2 regions of the Psychrobacillus psychrodurans genome follow, and region 2 is predicted to be linked to the other one. Evidence: a T-box and tRNA genes for the amino acid it is inferred to sense, from the RefSeq annotation. Region 2 holds a T-box; the other holds one or more tRNA genes.
What was found. A T-box is a leader RNA that pairs with one kind of tRNA and senses whether it is charged. The one in region 2 lies ahead of alaS (alanine--tRNA ligase), so its partner is inferred to be a tRNA-Ala.

Region 1 (8,248 bases), 300 kb from region 2:
AGATAAAGGGTCCACTAGAACTGGCCACCGTACCTGTTTTGCAAATTCCCAAAAACCATCAGTAGTTTGAAGTGAATCTCCTACTATAAATAATCCTCTTTCCTCATTTTGTAGTATATCTTTATACCATTCTACAAACTCTGCACTTGGCACTAACTTTCCTATTTCCGATACTTGCATGTTCACATTTGATGTTGTTTGTTCCATATCAAGTAATAACGGTTCGCGGAATGGTACATTTATATGGACTGGTCCCATCGGAAAAACTCTAGATGTAGACACTGCGCGCTGAATATGACGCTCTACAAAATCAAGGCTCTCTTCATTTTGTTCGGGTAGTGGGAAATCTACACTCCACTTCACATGCTTTCCGTACAAATGAAGTTGATCGATTGCTTGAGGAGCTCCTACCTCTCTGAGTTCATGAGGCCGATCAGCTGTAATGACCAATAAAGGTACACGTGCGTAATATGCTTCCACTATCGCTGGGAAAAAATTTGCTGCTGCTGTTCCTGAAGTACATAAAAGAACAACAGGATTTTTTTTAGCTTTCGCAATACCAAGCGCAAAGTAACCAGCCGAGCGCTCATCTATTTGTCGATAAAATTGAAATCCTTCACTTTTAGCAAATGCATACGCAAGTGGAGTAGACCTTGAACCAGGACACATTACTATATCCTGAACTCCTGTCTGTTTAACCGTTTCTACAAAGTGATTTACATATGATGTTAAATACTCGATGTTAGTCATTCATGTTTCCTCCAAGAGTTCGAAGCATCGGACGGAACTTCACTCGTGTTTCTTCAAATTCCTCTAAAGAGGATGATTCAGCAACAATTCCGCCACCTGCATATAAGTAGGCATGTTCATTTTCCACTAAAGCAGAACGTATCCCAACTGCGAACTCTCCGTCTCCTTCAGCATTTATCCAACCAATTGGAGCAGCATAATATCCACGATTCATCTGTTCGGATTCACGAATAATTTTAATCGCATCCTGACGAGGCTCTCCTCCTAATGCAGGTGTTGGGTGTAAAGCTTGTACTAATTCAAATAATGAAGACTCCTTTTTAAGGTCTCCTTCAATTGGAGAATATAGATGTTGGATATCTCTAATCTTCATAAGCTTTGGTCTAGTTGGTACTTTAATATCCTCACAATATTGCATAAATACCTTCTTAATCATTTCTACAACATATTTATGCTCACCTAAGTTTTTGGGATCTGTTAATAACGAATCTCCTAACTCTTTGTCCTCGAGAGAATTCTTCCCTCTTCTAATGGAACCCGCAAGCCCTGCAGATTGAGCTTTATTATTCTCCACTTTTACAAGTCGCTCAGGAGTTGCGCCAAAGAAGATTTTTTCATCATTCTCTAGACCAAATAAATAACTTTCTGGTTGCTCCATCGATGCATTATATATTGCCGTTGCAGGAGAAAAAGTATCATTAAATGTTAGTTTTAGAGATCGGGCAATTACTACTTTTTGTATCTCATCTTCTCGGATTCTCTTCGTTACATCCTCTACAGCGTGCAAATATTCATCTTTCAAGCGATCTTCTCGTTTGATTAGTGTTGGTTTAGCATGTACCTTTAACTCTTTTACCTGAGCAGTGTGTATTAACGCATCTCTTTCTATACGTAGTTGTTCAAAAGGTTCCATGCTTTTCACTTCATCCGTTATATAATGAATATTAACGAATGCTTGGTCATGCTGAATAACTAATTGAAATTTAGATACGACAAAGAAGGCAGAAGGGAACGTATCCCATTCCGATGAAACCTTGTTTTTAGGATCAAATGAAAATCCACCAAATAGAATTGGAGATACATCTGCCTTTTCCTTTAATGAAGACTGGCACAGTTCCTTCCACTTCGTATCAATATCCTTGTATCTATTATCTTCTAAATTATTTGCAATAATATGAGCATGTCCCAATCCTACTAAAGTTAACGTCTTCTCTTTGTTTTGCCAAAAATAACGTTTCCCTCTATATAATTCATCCCCTGCTTCAAAGAATGCCTGGGCAGACAATCTTGAGACTTCTATTGTTTCCGTATAAAAACGGTATTTTGTATCAATGGTGCCGGTGGTTTTCGGCATAAATATGACCTCCGTTTAATAACTACTCTTTTATCTAGGTTAATTAAATTACTCTACCCTTAATCATACATCTTTCTACACATTTCAGCACACATTTAGCCATAAATTTATGCTAAAATTGAGATTGGATTCTTTTAAAGGAGAGAAAAATTATGTCACATGAATTTCAAGCAGACAAAGGTTGGCGCGTTTGGTGGAAATTAACAAGGCCACATACCCTTACTGCTTCATTTGCACCTGTTTTTTTAGGTACAATGATTGCCCTATACGAGGCAAATATTGACTGGCTATTATTTATTGCTATGTTATTAGCTTGTCTTCTTATACAAGCTGCTACAAATATGTTTAACGAGTATTATGATTTTGTACGAGGACTTGATAGTGAGGAATCGGTTGGTATCGGTGGTGCCATTGTACGTAATGGTGTAAAACCCAAAACCGTTATGCAACTAGCATTATTACTATATATTATTGCTGCCGCCTTAGGAATCTATATTTGTTACGAAAGCTCTTGGCTATTGTTAATTGTCGGTGCAATTTCCATGGCCGTTGGATATTTCTACACAGGTGGACCTTATCCTATTTCTAGTACACCCTTTGGAGAACTATTTAGTGGATTGTTTATGGGGATGCTAATCGTTTTAATTGCAGTATTTATCCAAGTAGGTTCAGTACCGCTATTTGCTATTTTATTGTCTGTACCAAGTGCCCTTCTTGTTGCCGCGATAATGCTCTCTAATAATATTCGCGATCTAGTAGAAGACACAGCAGGTGGACGAAAAACGATGGCTATATTAGTTGGGCGGAAAAATGCCATTGCAATTCTAGCTGCTTATTTTGTATTATCTTATCTTTGGATAATTGGTATGGTAGTTTTACAAATAATCACTCCATGGAGTTTATTGGTCTTGTTAAGTGTGAAGAAACCAATACATGCTATTAAATTATTTAAACAAACAGAAAATCCAGTTCAAGTAGCACCAGCTATGAAAGACACTGCACTAACAAATACAATTTTTGTGTTCCTGTTAGGTATAGGTTTATTGATTGGCTATTATCTATAATAATTAAAAAACCAGAATACTAGCGTTTTGCTAGTATTCTGGTTTTTTGCTTATTTGAATGATAATAATTCTGCTTTAACTACTCCTTTTTTATCAACAAGCTTGATAATACCGATTCCTGGTGCGATATAATACGTATCGCCATTGTTTATACGAACAACTACCACGTTTTGGAATGTTCCGGCTTTTACTTTAACTGTGCTAGTAGTACTTTCCACATTTACATTATAGAAAGCTTCATCGTTGTCCTCTGTTAGATAGTATTCTTTCGTTTGTTTTCCTTCAATTAAAGGTAAAGCGAGGTCGAGTATGACCCAATCTGTATGACTTACACCAAACGCTAAACGATTTTTACGTTCAATATAAGTAAAACTATTTAGGGAATCACCTTTCTTCATTAAAAAAGCTTCAGTAATATCATATTCAGAATTATATGAATCACTAACAGTAAATTCATTTTGTGTATTTTCAGTAAAACTAGGGGAATAAACAAGCTTCATCCCTGTCTTTGGCTTAAGCCCACCAATTACTTCTTTATTAAGCAAGGCAAGCTTGCTTTTAGAAGGCGTTTCATATTTTACTTGAGAACCTTTTTGTACGTAACTACTTGCTCCTACACCATATAAACCACCATTTGTTCCCTTATACGTATAAACTCTGTATTCATCACCTTTTTTTAGTGTGCGTACTTTATTAAGTGATCCATTTGAGCCTACTTTAACTAAATTTGTGTTTGCTAGAATTGTAACCTTACCTATTTGTCCTTGTTTTAACTCAGTTTTTCCCCACATAACTTTGCTTGTGGATGCATCGACTTTCATATTACCTAGGTTGGAAATACCCAAAGCTAAAAAAGCTACAAGAACCAATTTACTAATTTTTTTTAACACTTTTAACCTCTCCCTTCGCCAAGCGTTATATCATATCTAGGTATTATCTGATATCAAAGGACATTTTGCTATATAAATGATATTAGCTTTACATACCATAACATAAGGAAAGAAATAAGAATATAAAAAAAGGTAACCAATGATTGGTTACCTTTTTTGAGTATGACCCCTACGGGATTCGAACCCGTGTTACCGCCGTGAAAGGGCGGTGTCTTAACCGCTTGACCAAGGGGCCAATATATGGCGGAGAAGGAGGGATTTGAACCCTCGCGCCGGTTGCCCGACCTACACCCTTAGCAGGGGCGCCTCTTCAGCCACTTGAGTACTTCCCCATATATGGCTCCGAAGGTAGGACTCGAACCTACGACCGATCGATTAACAGTCGATTGCTCTACCACTGAGCTACTTCGGAATAATGGTGGGCCTAAATGGACTCGAACCATCGACCTCACGCTTATCAGGCGTGCGCTCTAACCAGCTGAGCTATAGGCCCATTACTTGGAGCGGGTGAAGAGAATCGAACTCTCATCATCAGCTTGGAAGGCTGAGGTTTTACCACTAAACTACACCCGCATTACTATGGTGGCTCAGGACGGAATCGAACCGCCGACACAAGGATTTTCAGTCCTTTGCTCTACCGACTGAGCTACTGAGCCTCTTCAATTTTAAATGAAGCTAATTTTTCAAGCCAAATTTTCAATTGATATGTATTAACATTCATATATAAATGGCGGTCCCGACCGGGATCGAACCGGCGATCTCCTGCGTGACAGGCAGGCATGTTAACCGCTACACCACGGGACCATTTGGTTGCGGGGACAGGATTTGAACCTGCGACCTTCGGGTTATGAGCCCGACGAGCTACCACTGCTCCACCCCGCGACGTTAATATATTTACAAAATCTGTGGTACTTTGCTTAAGAATAATGAGACATCTTCTTCGGCTTACAGCTGCATCAATTAGATTAAAATGGAGGAGGAAGAGGGATTCGAACCCCCGCGCGGTATGACCCGCCTGTCGGTTTTCAAGACCGATCCCTTCAGCCAGACTTGGGTATTCCTCCAAGATATTGATGGTGGACCTTGCAGGACTCGAACCTGCGACCGGACGGTTATGAGCCGTCTGCTCTAACCAACTGAGCTAAAGGTCCTTAAGATGGCGGCAGAGGGAGTCGAACCCACGACCTTTCGGGTATGAACCGAGTGCTCTAGCCAACTGAGCTACACCGCCAAGATTTCAAACTTTTTATAAATGGTGGAGCCTAGCGGGATCGAACCGCTGACCTCCTGCGTGCAAGGCAGGCGCTCTCCCAGCTGAGCTAAGGCCCCGAAAATAATAACTGGTCGGGAAGACAGGATTCGAACCTGCGACCCCTTGGTCCCAAACCAAGTGCTCTACCAAGCTGAGCTACTTCCCGTCAAATATGGTGCGCTCGGCAGGACTCGAACCTGCAACCTCTTGATTCGTAGTCAAGTGCTCTATCCAATTGAGCTACGAGCGCATATGTTTTTCATAAAAGTGGTGCCGAGGACCGGAATCGAACCGGTACGGTAGTCACCTACCGCAGGATTTTAAGTCCTGTGCGTCTGCCAGTTCCGCCACCCCGGCACTTTAGTGAATCTTTGGAGCGGAAGACGAGGTTCGAACTCGCGACCCCCACCTTGGCAAGGTGGTGTTCTACCACTGAACTACTTCCGCTCGGTTATTAAATTAAATGGTGCGGGTGAAGGGAGTCGAACCCCCACGCCTTGCGGCGCTAGATCCTAAGTCTAGTGCGTCTGCCAGTTCCGCCACACCCGCATACATTATTCACTATAAAGTGATGAGCCATGTAGGATTCGAACCTACGACCCTCTGATTAAAAGTCAGATGCTCTACCAACTGAGCTAATGGCTCTAAAAATGGTGCCGGAGAAAGGACTTGAACCCTCAACCTACTGATTACAAGTCAGTTGCTCTACCAGTTGAGCTACTCCGGCAGGAGTAAATATATGGTGGAGGATGACGGGCTCGAACCGCCGACCCTCTGCTTGTAAGGCAGATGCTCTCCCAGCTGAGCTAATCCTCCTGGGTAAATTATGTATTTATTGCAAGCCCAGCGACGTCCTACTCTCACAGGGGGAGACCCCCAACTACCATCGGCGCTGAAGAGCTTAACTTCCGTGTTCGGTATGGGAACGGGTGTGACCTCTTCGCCATCATCACTAGACTTGAATAATTAATGAAAGACAAGTTTTATTATACCAACTCTGTAGAATATTACAAGAGTTATTTTAAAAAAATTTATTCTTTCAAAACTGGATAAACGACATTGTTACGTTAAACAAATTTGGTTAAGTCCTCGATCGATTAGTATTCGTCAGCTGCACGTGTCGCCACGCTTCCACCCCGAACCTATCTACCTCATCGTCTTTGAGGGATCTTACTTACTTGCGTAATGGGAAATCTCATCTTGAGGGGGGCTTCGTGCTTAGATGCTTTCAGCACTTATCCCGTCCACACATAGCTACCCAGCGATGCTCTTGGCAGAACAACTGGTACACCAGCGGTGTGTCCATCCCGGTCCTCTCGTACTAAGGACAGCTCCTCTCAAATTTCCTACGCCCACGACGGATAGGGACCGAACTGTCTCACGACGTTCTGAACCCAGCTCGCGTACCGCTTTAATGGGCGAACAGCCCAACCCTTGGGACCGACTACAGCCCCAGGATGCGATGAGCCGACATCGAGGTGCCAAACCTCCCCGTCGATGTGGACTCTTGGGGGAGATAAGCCTGTTATCCCCGGGGTAGCTTTTATCCGTTGAGCGATGGCCCTTCCATGCGGAACCACCGGATCACTAAGCCCGTCTTTCGACCCTGCTCGACTTGTAGGTCTCGCAGTCAAGCTCCCTTCTGCCTTTACACTCTTCGAATGATTTCCAACCATTCTGAGGGAACCTTTGGGCGCCTCCGTTACACTTTAGGAGGCGACCGCCCCAGTCAAACTACCCGCCTGACACTGTCTCCTACCCGGGTTACGGGTATGGGTTAGAATTTCAATACAACCAGGGCAGTATCCCACCGACGCCTCCTCCGAAGCTGGCGCTCCGGGCTCTAAGGCTCCTGCCTATCCTGTACAAGTTGCACCAAAATTCAATATCAAGCTATAGTAAAGCTCCACGGGGTCTTTCCGTCCTGTCGCGGGTAACCTGCATCTTCACAGGTACTATAATTTCACCGAGTCTCTCGTTGAGACAGTGCCCAGATCGTTACGCCTTTCGTGCGGGTCGGAACTTACCCGACAAGGAATTTCGCTACCTTAGGACCGTTATAGTTACGGCCGCCGTTTACTGGGGCTTCAATTCGCACCTTCGCTTGCGCTAAGCACTCCTCTTAACCTTCCAGCACCGGGCAGGCGTCAGCCCCTATACTTCACCTTACGGTTTTGCAGAGACCTGTGTTTTTGCTAAACAGTCGCCTGGGCCTATTCACTGCGGCTCTTCTAGGCTATGCACCCAAAAGAGCACCCCTTCTCCCGAAGTTACGGGGTCATTTTGCCGAGTTCCTTAACGAGAGTTCTCTCGCTCACCTTAGGATTCTCTCCTCGACTACCTGTGTCGGTTTGCGGTACGGGCACCTATCACCTCGCTAGAGGCTTTTCTTGGCAGTGTGAAATCAGGAACTCCGGACATACGTCCTCGCCATCACAGCTCAATGTTACAGAATGCGGATTTGCCTACATTCACACCTTACTGCTTGGACATGCATAACCAACAGCATGCTTACCCTATCCTTCTGCGTCCCCCCATTACTCAAACGGTGGTTTGGTGGTACAGGAATATCAACCTGTTATCCATCGCCTACGCCTATCGGCCTCGGCTTAGGTCCCGACTAACCCTGAGCGGACGAGCCTTCCTCAGGAAACCTTAGTCATACGGTGGACGGGATTCTCACCCGTCTTTCGCTACTCATACCGGCATTCTCACTTCTAAGCGCTCCACCAGTCCTTCCGGTCTGACTTCAACGCCCTTAGAACGCTCTCCTACCACTGATACCAAAGGTATCAATCCACAGCTTCGGTGATTTGTTTAGCCCCGATACATTTTCGGCGCAGCGTCACTCGACCAGTGAGCTATTACGCACTCTTTAAATGATGGCTGCTTCTAAGCCAACATCCTGGTTGTCTAAGCAACGCCACATCCTTTTCCA
Region 2 (8,248 bases):
CTTGCATAATTTTCCCTACAACTGGTACAAGTTCATGTAAAAATGGCTTTTCAATTCCTAATTGTTTTGCAAAACGAACTGCTCTACGAAGTAATCTTCTAAGGACATATCCTCTTCCTTCGTTTGACGGTAATGCACCATCTCCAATTGCAAATGCAACTGTACGAACATGGTCCGCAATTACTTTAAATGCAGTATCATCAACTTCATTTGCACGATACGACTTTCCAGAAATTTGTTCTGTTTGGCGAATAATTGGCATGAATAAATCAGTATCAAAATTTGTTGGAACATCTTGTACCACACTAGCCATACGCTCCAGACCCATGCCAGTATCAATATTTTGTTTTGGTAATGGTGTGTACGTATTGTCTGGATTATGATTAAATTCTGAGAACACTAAATTCCAAATTTCTAAATATCGTTCATTTTCTCCACCTGGATACAACTCAGGATCGTTCATATCATTTCCGTAGCTTTCTCCACGATCATAAAAAATCTCCGAGTTCGGACCACTTGGACCTTCCCCAATATCCCAGAAATTACCTTCTAAACGAATAAGTCTTTCTTCCGGAATTCCGATTTCATCCTTCCAAATATTATATGCTTCTTCGTCCTCTGGATGAATTGTAATAGATAATTTTTCTGGTTCAAAAGCAATCCACTTAGAATCTGTTAAAAACTCCCAAGCATAATGGATCGCTTCTTTTTTAAAGTAGTCACCAATAGAAAAGTTTCCTAGCATTTCAAAGAAAGTATGATGTCTAGCTGTTTTTCCAACGTTTTCAATATCGTTTGTGCGAATAGATTTTTGCGCATTCGTAATACGAGGGTTTTCAGGAACAACACGCCCGTCAAAATATTTTTTTAATGTCGCTACACCACTGTTGATCCAAAGCAAAGATGGGTCGTTGATTGGTACAAGTGGAGCTGAAGGTTCCTGTGAATGTCCTTTTTCCATAAAAAAGTCTAAATACATTTGTCTAATTTGAGCACCTGTTAATTGTTTCATGTTTAGTTCCTCCTAATGATTTGTATTAGTGATTTGTAGACGTTGATGATTTTAATATTCGGATCAGCTTTCGGCAATAAAGATTTAGTTCCGTTAAAGGGAGCATAGATGAAGTTTCTATACGAATGTGAGCTACCGCACACTACGCTAGCTTCGAAACATGAAAGTGCGTTGTAACGGAAATCAACAGTATTACTTTACTTCACTAAAAGCCAAAACAAATAAAAAAAGCCCTCATCCCTAAAAAAGGGACGAAAGCTGTTGTTTCGCGGTACCACCCTAGTTACACAGTAGAAATTCTACTATGTCTCTCAAGAAGCCTTAACGCGGCCAGACGACAGGTTTTAACTGCATTCAAGAGTAGCTTTCCTATATGTTAGATCAGTGAATTCTTTCAGCCAAGGAATCCATCTCTAGTCAGCTAACAATTAGTACTTTCTCCGTCAACATTTTACTATATGCAATTGATTATAAAAAACAAATCGCTTTGTGTCAATTGTCTGTATCCATAAATTGATACGGATTGACACCATTCATGCCTACTAGAGGATCTATCATATGATAATTTTCAGCAGTCAGATAGGTGACGTCCTTTTGAGTCACTTCCGATTCCTTAACTATTTCTTTTTCCTCTTGTTGCCCTGATTCTTCTACATTGGATAAACGTTCTTTTAAACTAGTCAATCTTTGAAGATCATCAGTTCTTTCTACTCCAAACTTAAATACTTCTGGATCCCCACATAATATAAGAAAGTTTTTAGCTCGTGTTATTCCTGTATAAAGTAAATTTCTTCTTAACATCTTCATATAACTTCTTGTTATAGGCATAATAACCGTTTGAAATTCACTACCTTGTGATTTATGAACTGAACAGCAATAAGCTAAAGTAAGCTGATTCAAATCATTTTTTTCGTATGTTACTTCATTTCCATCAAAAGAAACTATTAACATTTCTTTTTTCTCGACTGTTTCAGCAGCTCTGAAAATACTAATGACTTCCCCCATATCTCCATTAAACACGTGGCTCTCTGGCTGATTGACTAGTTGAAGAACTTTATCCCCAATACGATAAATAGTTTCACCAAATACCATTTCTTTTCGCTTTCCATCTGTATTCGGATTAACCATTTCTTGAATCATTTTGTTAAGCGCATCAATACCTGCCGGCCCTCTATACATAGGTGCTAAAACTTGCATATCCCGAATGGAAAGTCCTTTGGATAAAGCACTTTTTAATACTTGTTCTACTACTTTTGGAATTTGTTCGGTAGAAGCCTTAATGAATGAACGATCCTTTGTCTTGTCTAATAAAGATGCCGGAACCATCCCTTGCTTCATCTCATGGGCAAGTTCTATAATCGAGGATCCCTCTGCTTGGCGATAAATATCCTTTAGTTCAACAGTTGGAATTCGTTTAGAGGCGAGTAAGTCCTTTAATACTTGCCCTGGTCCTACTGGCGGAAGTTGATCTTGATCCCCAACAAAAATCACTTGCGCATCTTTCGGAATAGCTTTTAATAGTTGGTATCCTAACCATGTATCTAACATAGATGTTTCATCAATGATAATTAGTTTGCCTTCGATTTCTTTACCTTCGACGTCTGCATCCTCTTGCCCAGTAAATCCTAATAATCTATGAATAGTCATAGCAGGTAATTCTGTCGATTCACTCAGGCGTTTAGCAGCTCTACCCGTAGGTGCGGCTAATACTACAGGAAATGGTTTCTTGTCCTTTATCCATTCCTTCGGATCTAACGAAAGTCCATGTAGTTCTGCATATAGTTCGACAATCCCTCGTACTACGGTTGTTTTACCCGTACCAGGACCGCCAGTAAGTAATGTCACGCTTGCATTTAACGCAGTCTCAATCGCATTAATTTGTGTCGGGGCATATTGCACACCTAGGCGCTCTTCAATACTTCCAAGATGCTTTTTCATCTCAGCTAATGGAAATTGATGATGTGTATCATTTTCAGCTAGTAGAGTTTCTATTTTAGAGCCAATTCCAACTTCGGAATAATATAAAGAAGGAATATAAAAACGATTCACTTCGCCGACTATCCGACTTTCTTCTGCAAGTTCAATGCAGCATTTACTAATTGCCTCATACGGAATTTCCTCACGCTGAGCAGTTTCTAATAGCTTTTTAACTGATTCTAATAATTGCTCTGCATATAAAAATACATGACCTTCTCCTAACGAAGCAGTTTGAAGGAGGTGATATATCGCTGCCTTGATACGATCGGGGTGGTTTCCTTGAATACCTAATTTATAGCCAAGCTCATCAGCTCGAACAAAACCTACCCCCTCTACTTCTTCAATAAGACGGAATGGGTTTTTAGTAAGTACGTTGAGTGTTTCTTCTCTATAAGCTTGATAGATTTTCATAGCGATTTGAGGTCCAAATCCCCACTCATTAAGTTGAATCATCACTTTTTCTAGGCCTAAATTTTGTTCTAAAACCGCTCGTAATGTTTGTTTTTTTTCTTCAGCAAGACGTGGAACTACATCTAAGGCTTCGGGATCATCCAAAATTTTATTAATAGCATTTGGTCCAAGTTTTTTTACAATTTGTTCTGCAGTTTTGCGACCAATACCTGTGAACATATCGCTCGAAAGGTAATGAATGATTCCTTGTTCCGTCGCTGGCACTTCTTTTTGGAACGTTTCCACTTGAAATTGAACACCATATTTCGGATGGTTTTTAATATATCCAATAAATTTATACGCCTCTTCTAGTACTAAAGGAGGAAAATAACCAGATACAATTATTTCCTTGTCTATGTATGTAGTGTTTGTGGATTTGATTTTTAATTTTATGATAGAAAATAAGTTTTGAGGATTATGAAAAATGGAAACGATAGGACGACCTGTAATAAATTGTTTTTCATTATTTATATCGTTGGTCATAATACCGCCTCCAAAGTTTCATTAATTGCGTAGAGAAATCATGTCGTACACATAGCGTGCCTGATCATAATTAGGTTGAAGCGTAAAGGCTTCTTTTAAATGAGATAATGCAGCCTCTGTATTAGATGTAGAAACAGCATATAAAACACCCAGATTGTAGTGTGCATCTGCATTTTCCGCATCTGCCTCTACTATTTCTTTGAATACTGGTTCTGCTTGTTCGAACATCTCTAAGCTAGCGAGGGTAATTCCATAGGACAATTTTACCTGGTTATCCTCAGGAGCCAGCTCATAAGCTCTTTGAAAATATGGAAGTGAAAGCTTTGTTAAATTTTCTTTTTCAAGACTCTTCCCTAGCATATAAAATGCGTCTGGACCTTCAATACCACTAGCGATTGCTTTTTCATATAACTTTGCAGCTTCCTCAAATCTCTCAGCATTATAGTATAAATTTGCAAGACTATAATAAGCTGTTGCTGCATCCTCGTCTAATGTAATTGCTTTTTGGAAAAACTTCTCTGCCCGCTCATCTTCATTCATTGACGACAAAAGATTTCCAAAATTAATATAACCGATTGCCTCATCCGGATTTTCTTCAATTGCTTTCGTAAAAAGCTCTACTGCTTTTTCGTAATCTTCTTCTTGTATAGCTTGAATTCCTAATTCATTGTAGTTCATGTTATTACCTCCAGTTATCCAACATAATCCAGTTTAAGCCCATCTTTGAAAACTTCATCAATTGTAGCTCCACCTAAACATTCATCACCTTGGTAGAATACAACTGCTTGTCCTGGTGTAATAGCACGCACTGGCTCGTCAAATATTACTCTAACTCGATTTGTATCTATTAACTCCACAAGTACACCAACGTCCTCTTGACGATAACGGAACTTTGCTGTTGCTTGGAAAGTTTGTGGTTTTTCTATTGTTGTTGTAAAAGATAAATCGGTTGCAGTTAGGCTAGTCGAAAACAATGCATCATTGTTTATATTTTGCCCAACTAGAAGTACATTTCTGTCCAAGTCTTTCCCGATAACGAACCAAGGATCACCTGAACCTCCAATTCCAAGACCATGTCGTTGACCAATTGTATAGTACATCAGTCCATCATGCTGTCCCATAACTATTCCATCCATTGTTTCCATGGCACCTTGTTGCGCAGGAAGGTACTGACTCAAAAATTCCTTAAAGTTTCTTTCACCAATGAAACAAATACCGGTAGAATCTTTTTTCGTTGCAGTAGCAAGTCCTTGCTCTAATGCAATTTCACGAACTTTTTTCTTTTCTAAATGTCCAATTGGGAACATTACTTTTTCTAATTGTTCTTGATTTAATTGATTCAAGAAATAAGTTTGATCTTTATTATTGTCTCTTCCACGCAACATACGAGTTTGTCCATCACGAACTTCTACCTGTGCATAATGACCAGTTGCCAAGTAATCTGCTCCTAATGCTAAAGCATGCTCTAAAAATGCTTTAAATTTAATTTCCTTATTACACATAACATCTGGATTAGGAGTTCGTCCAGCTTTATACTCATCTAAAAAATATGTGAAAACCTTATCCCAATATTGTTTTTCAAAGTTTACAGCATAATATGGAATTCCTATTTGATTGCAGACTTTTATAACGTCTTCATAATCTTCTGTGGCAGTACACACACCAAATTCGTCAGTGTCATCCCAGTTTTTCATGAAAATGCCGATTACATCATAACCTTGTTCTTTTAGTAAATAAGCTGCAACCGAGGAATCTACCCCTCCGGACATTCCAACTACTACTCTTGTATCTTCTATTTTTTTCATCCTTATCACTCTTTTCACTTAAATCTTTAACTTCATCGTAATGATTTCAAACTCTGGCCAATGAAGTTAAACCTTTAGCGAGTTTGAACTATAATACTATCTTGCTTATTTTATAAGCCGCTTCAATCACTTGCTCTTTTGTATTGTTTAATCCAAAGCTAAATCGAACCGAATTTCGTAACTCTGGTGTGTTTTCTCCATACATTGCTACGAGTACATGAGACGGATCAATTGAACCTGCAGTGCACGCAGATCCACTAGATGCATCAATTCCGGCTAAATCTAATTGCACTAAAAAAGTTTCCACATCTGTATTAGGGATACTTATATTTATAACATGTGGAAGAACAGATTCATGCGAACCATTAACTTTAAAAGGAACACGAAGTCTCTCTAATTCGGTTAAGAAAACCTGCTTTAACTGATTATAAGTTAGAATGCCCTCAGTAATAACTGCTTGTTTCAATTGAACGGCCTTTGCAAAAGCAACAATAGCAGGCACATTTTCAGTACCTGCACGTTTTTTTCGTTCCTGCTGTCCTCCGTAAAAAATTGGCTTAAGGTTAACACCTTTACGTTGATATAAAAAACCAATCCCTTTAGGGCCGTTTATCTTATGGCTTGAAACACTTAGTAAATCGATATAAGCTGTTGTGACGTCTATTGATAAGCTACCAAATGCTTGTACAGCATCCGTGTGGAAATAGGCTGGGTGATCTTTCAAAAATTCACCAATTTCAACGATGGGTTGAATAACCCCAACCTCATTGTTAGCATACATAATAGAAACTAAAATAGTATCTTCTCTTAGTGAATTTTTCAAGTCATTGATACTGATCAATCCATTTTTATCTACCGGAAGATAGGTTACTTCAAAACCATCTTTTTCAAGTTGCTCACAAGCATGAAGTACAGCATGATGTTCAATTTGAGTTGTAATTACATGCTTACCTTCATTCTTCCTAGCATAAGCAGTTCCAAAAATAGCATAATTATCTGCTTCCGTACCTCCGCTAGTAATAGTAATTTCCGTTTCATGTGCCCCAATACTTTTAGCTAAAATTGTTCTAGCATCATCCACTTTCTTTCTTGCTTTTCTTCCTGTCTGATGGATGCTAGATGGGTTTCCGAACTCTTCTTTCATTTCAGCTGTATAGACTTGGATTACTTCTTCGGACATAGGTGTTGTGGCTGCATGATCCAAATATATTCTAGTCATTTTAAACTCCTTATATATAAAACATATACCCAGTGTTCTCTGGATCTTCTTCTGTATATTTTGCAAGGTCTTCTATCGTAGTGGTGTCTAATACATTTTTGACAGCGTCTCTAATACGCATCCAAAGTTCACGCTGCGGCGGTGCTTCCTCTTCAATCCCCTCAACGATTTGAATAGGTCCCTCTAAAACTCGAATAACATCACCTGCAGTAATTTCGTCTGGTGTCTTTGATAGCATATAACCACCGTAAGCACCTCTTACACTCTTTACAAGCCCTGCATTTCTTAGAGGAGAAACAATCTGCTCTAGATACGCTTCAGACAAATTATATTCCGCAGCAATTTGACGGAGGGCAATCGGACCTTCCCCATATTGCTTCCCTAAAGCCACCATAATCGTTAAACCGTATCTTCCTTTTGTTGAAAATTTCAAAATAATTCACCTCATAAGATTAAAAAAATTCTTTCCCTAGTATAGCATAATTACATACTATATCGACTTCAAAATGACTTTTCAGGCAATCTTCTATATAATTAAAGAACAGATGTACGAAATAAGGAGTGATCATTTTGCAAAATGAACCTTTAGCATATCGGATGAGACCTCAAACTATAGATGAACTAGCTGGACAGCAGCATGTTATCGGAGAAAACACCGCATTGTACAAAATGATAAAAAACGGACATGTACCATCAATGCTATTATATGGCGATCCAGGAGTTGGCAAAACCTCTCTTGCATTTGCCATAGCGGGTACCACAAAGCTACCCTTTGTTGCATTGAATGCCACTAAAGCTGGAAAGAAAGATGTGGAAGATGTAGTAGCCGATGCACGTATCAGTGGGAAAGTCATTCTATTTCTAGATGAGATTCATCGTTTCAACAAGTTACAGCAGGATACATTGCTCCCCCATGTAGAAAATGGATCGATTATATTAATCGGAGCAACAACTGAAAATCCCTATCATGATGTAAACCCAGCAATAAGATCACGTTGTGGTGAAATCAAACAACTTAAAAGACTAACAACTGATGACATAGATTTACTTTTAGTAAGAGCGTTAGAAGATGAAATAAAAGGTCTTGGTCAGATGAAAATTCAAATTACCGAGGATCAAAGAAAATTAATAGCAGACGCAGCTAATGGGGATGCACGAAAAGCTCTAACCCTATTAGAATCTACTATTTTTGCAAGTTTTGAAGAAAACGGAATCACTATTGTAGAAGATTCAATCTTAAAAAGTCTCGTTGATAGGGTCGGGGTTTTTGGGGATAAAAAAGGATCTCACTTTTACAACTTA

Region 1: it has a tRNA-Ala gene. The T-box ahead of alaS (alanine--tRNA ligase) is inferred to sense a tRNA for this amino acid. The anticodon was not compared.

The regions. Positions count from the first base shown of each region.
Region 1 is NZ_CP189791.1:2,665,642-2,673,889, forward strand. Features, by position in the region: gene menD (2-succinyl-5-enolpyruvyl-6-hydroxy-3-cyclohexene-1-carboxylic-acid synthase) at 1-750, opposite strand, end outside; gene ACQCPR_RS12895 (isochorismate synthase) at 743-2,104, opposite strand; gene ACQCPR_RS12900 (1,4-dihydroxy-2-naphthoate polyprenyltransferase) at 2,257-3,168, shown strand; gene ACQCPR_RS12905 (hypothetical protein) at 3,219-4,058, opposite strand; tRNA gene ACQCPR_RS12910 (tRNA-Glu) at 4,222-4,293, opposite strand; tRNA gene ACQCPR_RS12915 (tRNA-Ser) at 4,300-4,390, opposite strand; tRNA gene ACQCPR_RS12920 (tRNA-Asn) at 4,396-4,470, opposite strand; tRNA gene ACQCPR_RS12925 (tRNA-Ile) at 4,475-4,551, opposite strand; tRNA gene ACQCPR_RS12930 (tRNA-Gly) at 4,558-4,631, opposite strand; tRNA gene ACQCPR_RS12935 (tRNA-Phe) at 4,639-4,714, opposite strand; tRNA gene ACQCPR_RS12940 (tRNA-Asp) at 4,787-4,862, opposite strand; tRNA gene ACQCPR_RS12945 (tRNA-Met) at 4,866-4,940, opposite strand; tRNA gene ACQCPR_RS12950 (tRNA-Ser) at 5,030-5,122, opposite strand; tRNA gene ACQCPR_RS12955 (tRNA-Ile) at 5,133-5,209, opposite strand; tRNA gene ACQCPR_RS12960 (tRNA-Met) at 5,216-5,289, opposite strand; tRNA gene ACQCPR_RS12965 (tRNA-Ala) at 5,312-5,387, opposite strand; tRNA gene ACQCPR_RS12970 (tRNA-Pro) at 5,400-5,476, opposite strand; tRNA gene ACQCPR_RS12975 (tRNA-Arg) at 5,484-5,560, opposite strand; tRNA gene ACQCPR_RS12980 (tRNA-Leu) at 5,579-5,667, opposite strand; tRNA gene ACQCPR_RS12985 (tRNA-Gly) at 5,683-5,757, opposite strand; tRNA gene ACQCPR_RS12990 (tRNA-Leu) at 5,775-5,859, opposite strand; tRNA gene ACQCPR_RS12995 (tRNA-Lys) at 5,883-5,955, opposite strand; tRNA gene ACQCPR_RS13000 (tRNA-Thr) at 5,962-6,037, opposite strand; tRNA gene ACQCPR_RS13005 (tRNA-Val) at 6,051-6,126, opposite strand; rRNA gene rrf (5S ribosomal RNA) at 6,152-6,267, opposite strand; rRNA gene ACQCPR_RS13015 (23S ribosomal RNA) at 6,388-8,248, opposite strand, start outside.
Region 2 is NZ_CP189791.1:2,366,904-2,375,151, forward strand. Features, by position in the region: gene alaS (alanine--tRNA ligase) at 1-1,012, opposite strand, end outside; T-box leader at 1,257-1,468, opposite strand; gene recD2 (SF1B family DNA helicase RecD2) at 1,505-3,922, opposite strand; gene ACQCPR_RS11460 (tetratricopeptide repeat protein) at 3,944-4,600, opposite strand; gene mnmA (tRNA 2-thiouridine(34) synthase MnmA) at 4,615-5,727, opposite strand; gene ACQCPR_RS11470 (cysteine desulfurase family protein) at 5,816-6,946, opposite strand; gene cymR (cysteine metabolism transcriptional regulator CymR) at 6,957-7,379, opposite strand; gene ACQCPR_RS11480 (replication-associated recombination protein A) at 7,517-8,248, shown strand, end outside.